DNA from 3 places in the Modestobacter sp. L9-4 genome. Region 2 is predicted to be linked to each of the others. Evidence: riboswitches for the same ligand, from Rfam matches in the RefSeq annotation. Region 2 holds a riboswitch; each other region holds the start of a gene.
The links. Region 2 has a riboswitch for cyclic di-AMP ahead of KUM42_RS02160 (lytic transglycosylase domain-containing protein). Riboswitches for the same ligand answer to the same signal wherever they lie in the genome.
Positions count from the first base shown of each region.

Region 1: linked by a shared signal. The riboswitch ahead of KUM42_RS20225 (transglycosylase family protein) and the one ahead of KUM42_RS02160 (lytic transglycosylase domain-containing protein) in region 2 are both predicted to bind cyclic di-AMP.
Region 3: linked by a shared signal. The riboswitch ahead of KUM42_RS08935 (NlpC/P60 family protein) and the one ahead of KUM42_RS02160 (lytic transglycosylase domain-containing protein) in region 2 are both predicted to bind cyclic di-AMP.

Region 1 covers NZ_CP077800.1:588,852-593,817, forward strand. The annotation lists gene treY (malto-oligosyltrehalose synthase) at 1-2,014, shown strand, start outside; cyclic di-AMP (ydaO/yuaA leader) riboswitch at 2,398-2,559, shown strand; gene KUM42_RS20225 (transglycosylase family protein) at 2,563-3,321, shown strand; gene treZ (malto-oligosyltrehalose trehalohydrolase) at 3,501-4,966, shown strand, end outside.
Region 2 covers NZ_CP077800.1:451,183-456,148, forward strand. The annotation lists gene KUM42_RS02155 (YceI family protein) at 1-237, opposite strand, end outside; gene KUM42_RS02160 (lytic transglycosylase domain-containing protein) at 330-1,340, opposite strand; cyclic di-AMP (ydaO/yuaA leader) riboswitch at 1,358-1,511, opposite strand; gene KUM42_RS02165 (methyltransferase) at 1,665-2,312, opposite strand; gene KUM42_RS02170 (universal stress protein) at 2,318-2,860, opposite strand; gene KUM42_RS02175 (cupin domain-containing protein) at 3,075-3,467, shown strand; gene KUM42_RS02180 (Dyp-type peroxidase) at 3,504-4,415, shown strand; gene KUM42_RS02185 (pyruvate dehydrogenase) at 4,684-4,966, shown strand, end outside.
Region 3 covers NZ_CP077800.1:1,896,685-1,901,650, forward strand. The annotation lists gene KUM42_RS08925 (serine hydrolase) at 1-94, opposite strand, end outside; gene KUM42_RS08930 (DUF3817 domain-containing protein) at 104-451, opposite strand; gene KUM42_RS08935 (NlpC/P60 family protein) at 598-1,818, opposite strand; cyclic di-AMP (ydaO/yuaA leader) riboswitch at 1,835-2,005, opposite strand; gene KUM42_RS08940 (hypothetical protein) at 2,158-2,697, shown strand; gene KUM42_RS08945 (GNAT family N-acetyltransferase) at 2,706-3,167, shown strand; gene KUM42_RS08950 (YhjD/YihY/BrkB family envelope integrity protein) at 3,227-4,063, shown strand; gene KUM42_RS08955 (PPK2 family polyphosphate kinase) at 4,053-4,907, opposite strand.

The DNA of each region.
Region 1 (4,966 bases), 140 kb from region 2:
CGTGGCCGACGCGCACGAGTCCGGCTGGTGGTGGGACGTGCTGCAGCACGGCCGCGACAGCGCGCACGCCGACGCCTTCGACATCGACTGGGACTTCGGGGGCGGGAAGATCCGCATCCCGACCCTGGGCAGTGCCGACGACGTCTCCGCGCTGGAGGTGGTCGACGGGGAGCTGCGGTACTACGACAACCGCTTCCCCATCGCCCCGGGCACCGAGCACGGCACCCCGCAGGAGGTGCACGGCCGGCAGCACTACGAGCTGGTCGACTGGCGCCGCGCGGACGACCAGCTCAACTACCGCCGGTTCTTCGCCATCAACACCCTCGCCGGCCTGCGGGTGGAGGACCCGGAGGTCTTCCGGGCCACCCACGCGCTGATCGTGCAGCTGGTGGAGAACGGCTCGGTCGACGCACTGCGGATCGACCACCCCGACGGCCTGGCCGACCCCAAGGGCTACCTGGACCGCCTCGCCGACGCCACCGGCGACCGGTGGACCGTCGTGGAGAAGATCCTGGAGCCGGGCGAGGAGATGCCCGACTCCTGGAAGACCGCCGGGACGACGGGCTACGACGCGCTGTCCGAGGTCGACGAGGTGCTGGTGGACCCGGCCGGCGAGGCGGCGTTCACCGCCCTGGACAGCGAGCTGGCCGGGCACCCGGTCGACTACGCCCAGCTGGTCCACGACTGCAAGCGCGAGGTCACCGACGGCATGCTCGGCTCGGAGGTGGCCCGGCTGCAGCGCATCGTCGGCGACCTGACCGGTGTGCCGGCCGACCAGGTGACCGAGGGCCTGGCCGAGCTGCTGGCCAGCTTCCCGGTCTACCGCAGCTACCTGCCCGACGGCCGCCCGTACCTGGACGAGACGGTGGCGGCGGTCAAGGCCCGCCGGCCGGAGCTCGCCGCCGCCGTCGACGCCCTGCACCCGCTGCTGGGCAGCGCCGGCACCGAGCTGGCCACCCGGTTCGAGCAGACCTCGGGCCCGGTCATGGCCAAGGGCGTGGAGGACAGCGCCTACTACCGGTGGGCGCGGTTCGTCATGCTCAACGAGGTCGGCGGTGACCCGGCCGAGTTCGGGACGACGGTCGCCACCTTCCACGAGGCGCAGCAGCGCCGCGCGGAGCGCCGCCCGGCGTCGATGACCACGCTGTCGACGCACGACACCAAGCGCAGCGAGGACGTGCGCAGCCGCCTGGCCGTGCTGGCCGAGCTGCCCGAGGAGTGGGCGCAGCTGGTGCGGGGCCTCATCGCCCGGCACCCGCTGGCCGACGCCTCACTGGCGCACCTGGTGTGGCAGAACCTCATCGGTGCGTGGCCGCTGTCGAGGGAGCGGGCGCACGCCTACGTGGAGAAGGCGGCCCGTGAGGCCGGCACCTCGACCACCTGGACCAACCCGGTGCAGGAGTTCGAGGACCAGCTGCACGCGCTGGTCGACGCCGCCTTCGACGACGCCACCACGAACGCCGAGATCACCGCGTTCGTGCAGCGGATCGCACCGCTGGGGTACAGCAACTCGCTGTCCCAGAAGCTGCTGCAGCTGACCATCGCCGGGGTGCCCGACGTCTACCAGGGCACCGAGCTGTGGGACTTCTCCCTGGTCGACCCGGACAACCGCCGTCCGGTCGACTACGACCAGCGCCGCGAGCTGCTCGCCCGGCTGGACGGCGGCTGGGTGCCCGAGGTCGACGAGACCGGTGCGGCCAAGCTGCTGGTGGTCTCCCGCGCCCTGCGGCACCGCCGTGACCACCCGGAGGCCTTCGCCGGGTACGCCCCGGTGACGGCCAGCGGCACGGCGGCCGACCACGTGGTGGCCTTCGACCGCGGTGGCGTCGTCACCGTCGCCACCCGGCTGCCGGCCCACCTGGCGGAGACCGGCTGGGGCGACACGACCCTGCCGCTGCCCACGGGCGCGTGGCGGGACCTGCTGACCGGCGCCCGGGTCGTCTCCGACGCCTCCGGGGTGCAGCTGTCCGAGCTGCTGTCCGCCCTCCCTGTGGCGCTGCTCGTCCGCGACTGACGCACGGTCCTGCGGTCCCTCCGGGCACAGGGCGTCACCGGCCCCCTCGACCACCCGGTCGAGGGGGCCGGTGTGCGTCCTGACGTCCCCCTGGTGGCGGCACCACCGGTCGTGGACGGTCGGGCACCCACCCCCGACCGGTGGTGCGGACCCCGGTGTCAACCCGTGTTCCCACCGGTGTGTCGACAGGTCGACCTGTCGACAGTGCGTAACGAAATGGTCTCGGAGGGCGTTGGACGGTGCGCATGTCGTCACATTTCCGCCGCGACGCGCCGTCGATCCGCGACACGCCGCTCGCCAGTTGGCAGTTGTCCACCTACCGTCGTCCTCGCGTTCGGGCCTTCCTGGCCGAGCGCGGCACCGGACCGCTCAGCCCCGTCCGCCGGTGACCTCAACCAGACCCTTCCGGACGGGGGCGGGGGACCCACATCCGACGCGCCGCCCATCCAGCGCCGCGCGTCTACGGGGTGAAGCCGCAGATCTGCGGCCGGGCACCGATCGCCCGAACCCGACAGCTCACCTCGCAGGCGGTGATCGGAGGAACACGCATGTCCAAGCACTCTCAGCCCCGTCACGCCCTCGCTCGTCGCGTCCTGCGCGGCGGTGTGGTCACCGTCGGGGCCGCCGCTGTCGGCCTCGGTGCCACCGTCGGCATCGGGACGGCGACGGCATCCGCCGCCGAGCACGACTGGAGCGGCGTCGCTGCCTGCGAGTCCGGCGGCAACTGGAGCATCAACACCGGCAACGGCTACTACGGCGGCCTGCAGTTCAACCAGGGCACCTGGGCCGCCTACGGCGGCACCGCCTACGCCCCGCGCGCCGACCAGGCCTCCGCCGGTGAGCAGATCGCCGTGGCCGAGAAGGTCCTCGCCGGCCAGGGTGTCGGCGCATGGCCGACCTGCGGCAAGCGCCTGACCGGCGGCAGCACCGCCGTCCCGGCCGAGCAGAAGGCCGCCCCGGCTCCGAAGGCCGCCCCCCAGGCCGCCGCCCCGGCTCCGAAGGCCGCCGCTCCCAAGGCCGCCCCGGCGCCGAAGGCCGCTGCCCCCAAGGCCGCCCCGGCGCCGAAGGCCGCTGCTCCCAAGGCTGCCGCCAAGGCTGCCGCCGCGCGGGAGACCACGGCCGCCACCCGCTCCACCCGTCAGGCGCCGGCCGCGACCGCAGCCGGCAACTACACGGTGAAGCCGGGCGACACCCTGAACAAGATCGCGGCCGCCAACGGCACCAGCTGGCAGTCGCTGTACGCCAAGAACCGCGGCATCGTCAGCAACCCGAACCTGATCTTCGTCGGTCAGCTGCTCGCCGTCTGATCCACCCCGGGGCTCGCCCCGGACCCGCACGGCACGAACGGCCGGGCACCCCAGCGTGGGGGTGCCCGGCCGTTCGCCGTCCCGGGGCGGGTGACGGGTGCGACGGTTCGCCAGCCGCCTGGGCGGGCATGATCGATCCGCTCTCCCACTCCCCCCGCACCACCGCCCGGAGGTCCTCCATGCCCCAGCCCGTCGAGTTCTCCGTCTGGGCTCCGCTCCCCGAGCGGGTCCGCCTCTCCCTCGACGGGCAGGTGCACGACATGCAGCGGGACGACGCCGGCTGGTGGCGCGTGACCGCACCGGCCGAGCCCGAGTCCGACTACGGCTTCCTGCTCGACGACACCGAGCCCGCGCGCCCCGACCCGCGCTCCCGCCGGCAGCCCGACGGCGTGCACGGGCTGTCCCGCCGCTTCGACCCCGCCGCGTACAGCTGGGGCGACGGCGCCTGGACCGGGCGCCCGCTCGCCGGCGGCGTCGTCTACGAGCTGCACGTGGGCACCTTCACCCGCGAGGGCACCTTCGACGCCGTGATCCGCAACCTCGACCACCTGGTCGACCTCGGTGTCGACTTCGTCGAGCTGCTGCCGGTCAACGGCTTCAACGGCACGCACAACTGGGGCTACGACGGCGTCGCCTGGTACGCGGTCCAGGAGAGCTACGGCGGTCCGGCCGGCTACCAGCGCCTCGTCGACGCCTGCCACCAGCGCGGCATCGGCGTCATCCAGGACGTCGTCTACAACCACCTCGGGCCCTCGGGCAACTACCTGCCCGAGTTCTTCCCGATCTTCGCCGAGGGCGGGGCGAACAGCTGGGGCAACTCGATCAACCTGGCCGGCCCCGACTCCGACGAGGTGCGCCGCTACATCATCGACAACGCCCTGATGTGGCTGCGGGACATGCACGTCGACGGGCTGCGGCTCGACGCCGTGCACGCCCTCGTCGACGAGCGGGCCACCCACGTGCTCGAGGAGATGGCCACCGAGGTGGAGAAGCTCTCCGTCGCCGAGGGCCGCCCGCTGACGCTGATCGCCGAGAGCGACCTCAACGACCCGGGCATGGTCACGCCGCGCGTCGCCGGCGGCAAGGGCCTGGACGCGCAGTGGAGCGACGACTTCCACCACTCGCTGCACACCCAGCTGACCGGCGAGGCGCAGGGCTACTACGCCGATTTCGCCGCCGGCGGTCTGGGCGGGCTGGCCAAGGTGCTCACCGGTGCCTACTTCCACGCCGGCGACTGGTCCAGCTTCCGTCGCCGCCACCACGGCCGCCCGGTCGACACCAAGGCGCTGCCGGGCTGGAAGTTCGTGGGCTACCTGCAGGACCACGACCAGATCGGCAACCGCGCGGTCGGGGACCGGATCTCCGCGACCCTCTCCCCCGGCCTGCTCGGTGTCGGCGCGACGCTGGTGCTCACCAGCCCGTTCACGCCGATGATCTTCATGGGCGAGGAGTGGGGCGCCTCGACGCCGTGGCAGTTCTTCACCAGCCACCCCGAGCCCGAGCTGGGCAAGGCCACCGCCGAGGGCCGGATCGGTGAGTTCGCCGAGCACGGCTGGGACGCCGACGTCGTCCCCGACCCGCAGGACCCGGAGACCTTCACCCGGTCCAAGCTGGACTGGGCCGAGGTCGCCGAGGAGCCGCACGC
Region 2 (4,966 bases):
GGCGGTGGCGATGCGCAGGTCGACGCTGCTGGCGATCGGGTGCGCGGTGTCCAGGTGCGCGGTGCCGGAGAACTCGGTGAAGGCACCGCGGACGGTGGTCACCATCGCGTGCCGGGCGCGGACGCCGATCCGGGTGTGTGCGACGTCGACCGTGTAGTCGCCGGTGACGTCGGCCAGGGCACTGGTGGCGGCGTCGAAGTCCGACACCTGTCCCTCGGCTGCACGGTGCTTGCCCACGTTGTGCGCTCCTGTGGTCTGGGTGGTCGAACCGCTCGATACTGCCCGACCACCGCAGCGTCAGGAAGAGGGGGCCTCGTCCCGAGGTGGGGTCAGTACCAGCCGGTGGACTTCGAGTGCGACCAGGCGCCGCAGGGCGAACCGTAGCGGGAGTCGATGTAGACCAGGCCAGCGTCGATCTGCCGGTAGCCGTCGGAGGTCTTGGCGATCCCCGTGCTCTTCCAGGTCGAGTCGAGGAACTGCGGGATTCCGTAGGCGGTGCTGCGCGGGTTCTGGGCGCTGGGGTTCCAGCCGCTCTCCTTGCCCCACAGGTTCTCCAGGCAGCCGAACTCGCGGCTGTCACCGCCGAGCTGGTCCAGCGCGTAGTCCTGGAAGGAGCCCGACCGTCCCGAGGACGTGGCGGCCGGGGTGTCCGCGGCGGTGTCCTCGGCCGTGTCCGCGGCGGTCTCGGCCGCGGGGGCGCTCTTCTTCGACGACGACGTCGTCTTCTCGGCGGCTGCTGCCTTCGCGGCGGCGGCCTCCTCGGCTGCCGCCTTCGCGTCGGCCTCGGCCTTCGCGTCGGCCTCGGCCTTGGCCTGGGCCTCCTGGGCCGCCTTGGCCTCCTCCGCCGCCTTGGCCTCCTCCGCCGCCTTGGCCTCCTCCGCCGCCTTGGCCTCCTCCGCTGCCTTGGCCTCCTCCGCCGCCTTGGCGTCGAGCACGGCCTGGTCGGCGGCGGCCTGCACCTGGGCGGCGGCGGCCTGCTCGGCCTCGCGCTGGCTGCGGTTGCCGGCGAGCGCCTCGAGGCGCTGCCCGACCTGCCCCTGCGACACGGTCAGGTCGGCCTGCTGGGCGCTGAGCCCGAGCTGCGCCGCGACGCTCACCGGCTCGGCGGGCGCGTCGGCCAGGGCGTCGTGCTGACCGGCGGTGAGGACGCCGACCATGATCGCGCCGGCCGCGGCGACGGCGGCGTAGAGCGCGGGGCGGCGCAGCCCCGCGGGGCCCAGCCGCCGGTCGGTACGCGGCGCGACTGCCGGGGCGGCCAGCACGGCGGTGGCCGGGAGGTCGAGGACGTCGGTCGCGGGAGCCTGCTGGTCCTGGGCGCGCGCGGTGGTACGACGGGACATCGAGGGGGTGGGCTCCGTTGGTCTTCCGCGGCCGCCTACCGGGTTAGCTGACGGATTCGGGCGGGAAGGCGCCCTACGCGCTCCGGGCGGGGAGGCCCGGAGCGAGATTCACCCCAGTGCTGCGGTGGGTCCCCGGATCGCCTGCGGACAGCGACTCGGCGGCATCCGGCGCGGGCTCCCCGGGTGGGGACCTGACGTCCGACCGGACTCGGCCAAGGTAGAGGCCGTGACGTGGCCGTGACAATCCCCGGCGGCAGATTTGTCGGGTTCTGCCACGTTTGACCAGGTCGCGCACGGGCCAGTGGGGCGCGTGTGACCGACGGCTCAGGGCAGTCGCCACACCGTCGTCCGCCGCATCTCACCCCCGTCGGCGTCCGGCACGTCGTACACGGCCTGGGAGAGCAGGCCCTCCTTGGGCACGTAGGCGCGCCCGGGGTCGCCGAGGAACACCGTGGCGCCGCGCAGCCAGGCGGTGCCCAGGAAGGGCAGCACGCGGGCGGTCATGTCCCGGTCGTAACAGACGTCCCCGGCCAGGACGACGTCCACCTCGGGCGGGTCCTCGCCCAGCACGTCGCCCACGACCTCGACCCCGGTGACCCCGTTGAGCTCGGTGTTGAGTGCGATCGCGGTGTGCGAGTAGGGGTCGATGTCGCTGGCCACGACCGCGGTCGCCCCGGCGAGCAGCGCCGCGACGGCGACCAGCCCGCTGCCGGCGCCGAGGTCGAGCACGCGGCGCCCGGCGACGAGCTCGGGGTGGTCGAGCACGTGCCGGGCCAGCGCCTGCCCGCCGGGCCATGCGGCGGCCCAGAACGGCGGGTCCTGGCCGGCGCCGCCGCCCTCGGTCTCCATGGCCTCCCAGAGCGCGACGACGTCGTCGGCGACGAGCAGCTGCACCTCGGGCACCAGCGTGGGCCGGGCCGGCGTGGTGTGCGCCCGCAGGAACTCCGGCGAGACCTCGCGCGGCTCCGGCATCCCGGTCAGTCCTCGCCGCCGTCGCGGACGACGGTCACCGCGCACGGGGCGTGCCGGGTGACCTGGTCGCTGACCGAGCCGAGCAGCAGCCCGGCGAAGCCGCCGCGGCCACGGGCCCCGACGACCAGCAGGTCCGCACCCTCCGCGGCCTCGATCAGCGCCTGCGCGGGCGCGGCGTGCACCACGTGACAGGTGACGCCGGCGGCGCGCTCGGCGCCCAGCAGCTCGGCGACGTCGGCCTCGAGGTCGGCCTGCACGGCGGCCTCGTAGTCGGTGATGGGCGGCACGAAGCCGGGCTCCCAGCTGGCCGGCTGCGGCGCGGTGGCGATCCGCCAGGCGCGCACGACGTGCAGCGGCCAGGACGCGCGCTCGGCCAGCGTGGCCGCCCAGACCAGCGCGTCGCGGGCGTGGTCGGAGCCGTCGTGGCCGACGACCACGCCACCGGCGACGACCGCCCGCGAGGAGACCGCCTCGTTGTCGGCGACGGTCAGCTCGGCGGCCGCCTCGTCCCGCTCGGCCTGGGGTCCAGCAGCTGCCTGCTCGCTCACGACGTCCTCCTGTGTCCGGTGCACCTGCCCGGCCGCTGCCGGACGCCAGGACGCCCTGGCCCGCACAGCCTGTCCTACCGCACCGACACCAGCGCCCGCAGGTGGTGGCGGCCGCGAAGATCACCTCGGATCGCGCGCGGGCCTCCGGTGCTCTTGACTGGGGATCGACCGGCGGCAGCCCCTGCCGCCCGCACCGAGGAGGAGGACGAGGTCCATGGAGCACTTCACCATCGCCACCGTCGCCGAGCAGAGCGCCGACTTCCGGCGGGTCCTCTGGACCGGCGAGCACACCCAGCTCGTGATCATGACCATCCCCGTCGACGGCGAGATCGGCGAGGAGATCCACGAGGTCGACCAGATCCTCACCTTCGTCAGCGGCACCGGCCAGGCGATCGTCAACGGCCAGAAGAAGAACGTGGCGCAGGGCGACCTGGTCGTCGTCCCGGCCGGCAAGAAGCACAACTTCCTCAACACCGGCGTCAACCCGCTGGTGCTGTACACGGTCTACGGCCCGGCCGAGCACGCCCCCAAGGCCGTGCACAAGACCAAGGAGGAGGCCGACGCGCTCGAGGAGGCCGGCAAGGACGAGCCGCCGACCCAGGGCTGACGCGGGCGCCGGGAGCGGACAGGGCAGGCTGGTCGGGTGACCGCCCAGCCCGGCATCTTCGCCCTCGGCACCCCCGAGCACTGCTACCTCGAGCTCGACCTGGAGCCGGACCGCACGGGCGAGGAGCTCGTGCGGGCCGTCGCCGGCCTCACCGGGCCGCTGTCCTCCGTCGGCGGGGTGAACGTCGTGGTGGGCTTCCGCCCCGAGCTGTGGGCGCAGGTCTCCCCCACCGACGCCCCCGCCGACGCGGCGAGCTGGACCGAGGACCTCGTCGGTGCCGGCGGCTACCGGATGCCGGCCACCCAGCACGACGCGTGGGTGTGGATCGCCGGCGGCGACCGGACGGCGGTGTTCGACAACGCCCGCCAGGTGCTCGCCGCGCTGGCCGGGGTGGCCGCCGTCGGCCGCGAGGTGACCGGCTGGCTGTACCGGCACGACCGCGACCTGACCGGGTTCGTCGACGGCACCGAGAACCCCTCGCTGCTCACCGCCGCCGAGGTGGCCGCCGTCCCCATGGGGGAACCGGGTGCCGGGGCGAGCATCGTGCTGTTCCAGGTGTGGCGGCACGACACCGCCGCCTGGGAGTCCCTCGGCGAGTACGGCCAGGAACGGATGATGGGCCGCACCAAGCCCGACAGCATCGAGATCCCCGACGACGAGCAGCTGCCCAGCGCCCACGTCGCCCGCACCACCGTCGAGGTGGACGGCGAGGAGAAGCAGATCTTCCGGCGCAACGTGGCCTACGGCGGCGTCACCGACCACGGGACGGCGTTCGTCGGCTTCGCCCGCGACCAGTGGCGGATGACCGAGATGCTGCGCCGCATGGCCGGGGCCGCCGACGGCATCCGGGACGGGCTCACCGGCTTCCTCACCCCGCTCACCGGGGCGTACTACACCTGCCCGGCGATGGACGCCCTCGCCCGATTCGCCCCACCCGACGAGGACTGACCTCTCGCCGTGGAGCCGTCGCCTCCCTCTCGGGACCCCGAGGGCGGTGACCCGGCCTGCTGGCTGGACCGGGTGTGCCCGGCGTGCGGGCGGCTGACCGAGCCGACCCCGGACGGACGCTGCCCGGTGTGCGGCCGCGAGTAGGAGCGCGACTGACGAGCTGACGTCCAGCCAGGTGCCGTCCCGCCAGGTGGCGTCCAGCTCGGCGGCAGAGACTGGGGCGGCAGCAGCCGGCCCGCGGCTGCGGACCCGGCCGAGGAGTGCACCCATGCCGAACCCCACCGTCGCCGAACAGCTCGTCCAGATGCTCCGGGACGCCGGGGTCGAGCGGATCTACGGCGTCGTCGGCGACAGCCTCAACCCGGTGGTCGACGCCGTCCGGCACACCGAGGGCATCGAGTGGGTGCACGTCAGCAACGAGGAGGGCGGCGCCTTCGCCGCGGCCGCCGAGGCGCAGGTGACCGGGAAGCTGGCCGTCTGCGCCGGGTCGTGCGGGCCGGGCAACACCCACCTGCTGCAGGGCCTGTTCGACGCGCACCGCAGCGGTGCAC
Region 3 (4,966 bases), 1.4 Mb from region 2:
CGGCGACGAGGCCCGGCGCCCGGCCGTCGCGCTGCACGCGGGCGGTGCGGGCCAGCAGGGCACGGGCGGTGGACGGGAGCACCGGTTCGACCATCCCCGCAGGCTAGCCAGCCCGGACCGACGCGGTCTCCCCCAGCGGCAGCCGGCCGGTGCGCTGCGCCCAGCGCTCGAACACCACGGTGCACAGCGGCGGCAGCGAGGCCAGCAGCGCCAGGGCCGTGGTGTTCGGCGACCAGCGCAGCACCCGCCAGGCCAGCAGGGTCGTGGCGACGTAGGCGAGGAACACCACGCCGTGCACCGGGCCGGCGAGCTGGACGCCGACCTCGGAGGTCTTCAGCACCCACTTGACGAACATCCCGGCCAGCAGCAGCACCCAGCTCACCGCCTCGGCGACGGCCACGACGCGGAAGGCGCGGGCGACGGTGCGCGGGTCGGTCAGGGCGGCGGGCACGGCACTCCTCGGGTCCAGCGGTCGGTCGGGCACATCCTGCCCGGGCTGCCTGTGCGCCCCGCGGCGACGGCCTCGTGGAGCACCCCGGACGCACCGGTGCCCCGGTCGCCAGCAGGCGACCGGGGCACCGGGAACAGCGGGTCGGGTCAGCCGAGGCGGCGCATCGCGGTGATGCCACCGACGGCGTCGATGCTGGCGACCTTGACCACGTCACCGGACGTCGGGGCGTGCACCATCTGCCCGCCCCCGATGTAGATGCCGATGTGGTAGACGGGGCTGCCGAAGGCGATCAGGTCGCCGGGCTGCAGGTCGCCGCGGGAGACCGCGCGGCCCATGGAGGCCTGCGCCTTGCTCGAGTGCGGCAGGGAGACGCCGGCGGCGGCGTAGGCGTACTGCACCAGACCTGAGCAGTCGAACGAGCTCGGGCCGGCGGCGGCCCAGACGTAGGGCGAGCCGCGCTTGGCCATGGCCGCCGCGACGGCGGTGCCAGCGGCACCACTGGCGGCGACGGGAGCCGCGTCCTCGGCCGGGGCGGGAGCCGCCGGGGCGGCCGGGGCTGCCGGGGCGGCGGCGGACCGGGTGGCCCGGGACGCCGCGGGCGCCTGACGCTCGGCGGCGGCAGCGGTGGCCGGCGCAGCGCTGGAGGCCTGCTCGGCCTGGGCGGCCTGCGCTGCCTGGGCGGCCTCGGCAGCGGCGGCCTCGCGGGCCGCAGCGGCAGCAGCAGCTGCGGCCTGCTCCTCGGCGAGCTTGCGGGCCCGCTCCTGCTCCTCGGCGGTGAGCCGGTCGAAGTCGGCCTTGTACTGGTCGATCTGGGACTGCAGGTCGGCCTGCTGGCGGGCGACCTCCTCGACCTGCGCCTGCGCGGCGGCAGCGGCGGAGTCGGCGTCGGCCTTCGCCTGGGCGGCGGCCTGGGTGGCCTGCTCGGCCTCGCCGAGGACCGCGTTGTTGTGGTCGGCGATGGTGCCCAGCGTGCCGACGCGGTCGATCATCTCGTCGGCGGAGGTGCTGGTCAGCATGGCCTGCAGGGTGTCCAGGCGGTCGCCGGTGTAGGCGCTGCGGGCCACCTCGGTGACCTTGTCGCGGGCACTGCCCACCGCGGCGTCGGCGTCGGCGACCTTGGCGGCGGCCTGCTCGGCGGCGGCCTGCTGGTCGGCCAGCTGCACACGGGCGTCGTTGAACTGCTCGGTGACGACCTCGAGGTCGTGACCACGGGCGGCGACGAGGGCCGCGGCCTCCTGCGAGCTGGCCGGCGTTTCGGGCGCGGCCGACGCGGGAAGGGAGGTGAGGGAGACGACGCCGGCGGCGGCCAGCGAGATCAGGACGGCGGTCGTGGACCGACGGCGGGCAGAGCTGAGCGAACTCGCCATGTGAGGCGGGTGTTTCCTTTCTTCCACTCGCCGCCTACCGAGTTAGCTGACGGGTTCGGGCGGGAAGACGCCCGGCTCCGCACGGCCCGTACGGGTCGCGTGGAGCTTCACCCCAGTGCTGCGGTGGGTCCCCGGTCCACTGGCCCGCAGTGCTGCACGGGCCGCTGTGGTTCGGCGGCGGTCCAGGCGGTCGCTCCCCGGGAGGGGGCTGAGGTGCCCGTCCGGACCGTCGCCCACCGTAAGCGTGTGATGGGGAGATGACAAACGGTCGGGCCCGATTTGTGCAGAAACTCCTGGCGAGTGCACGGACACGCTCACCGGGCGTGACAGGCTCGCCGGATGCGTGGCCTCGGGCGGCGGGAGTTCTGCCTCGTGCTGCTGCGCCGGATGGCCGACTCGCGGCCTGACCTGGTCACCGGCGCGCTCGTCCGACTGGACGCCGACCGCGCGGAGGCCCGCGAGGCGCACCGCCGGTGGCAGGCGCTGCAGCACTCCGCGGCGGGGCCGCGCGGCGTGTCGCTGCGGAGCGCCGTCCTCGGTCCGACCGAGGAGTGTGAGGAGCGCCTCTGGGGCGACGTGGCCCTCGTCGTCCGCCGCTGGGCGCTGCCGCTGTGGCCGCAGCTGCGCTGGGAGGTGGTCTCCCTGCCCGGGGGCCCGGTGCTCGGCGAGCAGCTGGTGCGCGCGGCCGGGTCGCCGCTGCCCGCGGCGACGGCCGGTGACCTGCGGGTGTGGGAGCACACGGTCGGCGACGTGGCCGCGCTGCCCGGCGCGGTGCAGGTCGACCCCCGGGTGGCCAGCCGCTGGGAGGTGCACGTGGCCGGCGTCCGGGCGCAGTTCGTCTGGGGGCTGCTGCAGCAGGTGCAGCCCGGGCCGCCATGATCGGGCCCGTGCCGAGCCTCTCCCCCGCTGCCTGGGACGACCCCGTCGTCCAGCAGCTCGCCACCGCCCAGCAGGACGAGCTGCGCATCCGCTACGACGGCAAGGGCGAGCCCGGGGTGCCCCCGTCGGCCGGCGACGTCGCCGTCGTCCTGGTCGCCCGCGACGACGACGGGACGCCGATCGGCTGCGGTGCGCTGCGGGCGCTGGAGCCCGGCGCGGCCGAGGTGAAGCGGATGTACGTCGTCCCGGCCGCCCGGGGACGCGGGGTGTCCCGGCTGGTGCTGGCCGGGCTGGAGGCCGAGGCGCGGGCCCGCGGCTGGACCACGCTGCGGCTGGAGACCGGGCCCCGGCAGCCGGAGGCCGTCGGGCTCTACACCGCGGCCGGCTACGCGCCGGTCGGCGCCTTCGGGCACTACGTCGGCCACCCGGACGCCACGCACTCCCTCTTCTTCGCCCGCGACCTGACCTGAGCGCGGACTCACAGCCGCCCTGGCGGGCGCGACCGGCCTGTACCTGGTCACATGGGCGGGTGCAGGTGGCGAGAGAGGCGCGCGGCCTGCTGGCCACCATGCGGGACCGGCTCGCGGGGCGGGACACCGCGCTGATCGCCGCCGGGCTCACCTTCTACGCCGGGATCGCCGTCGTCCCGGCGCTGGTGCTGTCGCTGGGACTGACCAGCTGGGTCGCCGGCGGCGACCGGGTGCGCACCCTCACCGGGCAGCTGGCCTCGGTGCTGCCGACCGAGCTGGGGGCGCCCGCCGCGGTCGCCCGGCTCGCCGACGCCGGCACCCAGCTCAGCGTGGTGGGGGCGCTGCTGACCCTGCTGCCGATCTCCCTCTACGGCGAGGGCGTGCGCCGGGCGCTGCTGCGCTTCAGCCCCGCGCACGACCGGTTCACCGCCTGGCGCGGCCGGCTGGCGTCGCTGCCGCTGCTGGTGCTCGCGCCGCTGCTGCTCTACCCGTTGCTGCTGGTCGCCCGGCTGCTGGCCCGGCTGGCCGACACGCCGGGGTTCGGCGCGACCGTCGGCGGGTTCTTCGCCGGTTACTACTCGGTGCTGTTCGCCCTCACCCTGCCGCTTGTCTGGGTGTTTCGGGTGGTCGCGGCCGGCCGGCTGCGGTGGCGGGCCGTCGTGGTCGGCGCCCTGTTCACCGCGGGCTCCCTGTCGGGCTTCCTGCAGGGCTTCGTACTGTTCCTGGCCCTGCCCCTGGACCTGGGCGCCCCGTTCGGCGGGCTCACCGCGGTCGGCGGGGCGGTGGCCGTGGCGTTCTGGCTGTTCCTGCTGCAGTTCGTGCTCATCGCCGGGTGGCTGTTCACCGAGGCGATCGACGAGCGGCTCCGCCGCGGGACGCCGGCGGTCAGTCGCTGAGCGGGTGCTCCTCGATCAGCCGGTCGCGCTGCTCGGCGACGTCGTAGGCCGGCGCGGGCAGCCGCGGGTCCAGGTCGGTGAGGGTGTCCAGCAGCAGCCGGCCCACCGCCCAGTTGCGGTACCACTTCCGGTCGGCGGGGACGACGTACCAGGGCGCGGCGTCGGTGCTGGTGCGCTCGAGCACCGTCTCGTAGGCGCGCTGGTAGTCCGGCCACAGGGCGCGGTCGTCGAGGTCACCGGGATCGAACTTCCACTGCTTGGCCGAGTCGTCGAGCCGGGCCAGCAGCCGCTGCTTCTGCTCCCACGGGGAGATGTGCAGCAGCACCTTGACCAGGGTCACGCCGTCGTCGACCAGCTGTTGCTCGAACCGCACGATCTCCCGGTACCGCCGCTCGACCACCGCCGGCGGGGCCAGCTGCCGCACCCGGCCGGCGAGCACGTCCTCGTAGTGCGAGCGGTCGAACACGCCGAGCTGACCGGGCGCGGGGACGGCGCGCCGCACCCGCCAGAGGAAGCCGTGCCGGAGCTCCTCCGGGGTGGGCCGCTTGAACCCGGTGACCGCCACGCCCTGGGGCTGGACGGTGCCGACGACGTGCCGCACGACGCCGCCCTTGCCGCTGGTGTCCATGCCCTGCAGCACGAGCAGCACCCGCCGCCGTCCGCCGGTGACGCCCTCGGCGTAGAGCCGTTCCTGCAGCTCGGCCAGCCGGCGCCCCTCGGCCGCGGCCACCTCACGGGTGTGCTCCTTGTCCCCGGGCACCAGCGGGGTCGACCGCGGGTCGATCTCGCGCAGCCGCACCGGGGCCGCGGGGGCGCGCAGCGTCTCACGCAGGGAGGGGGCCATGGGGTGGAGCCTAGGGACGCCGCCCGCCGGTGCGCCCCAGGCATGGGTACCTCTACCTG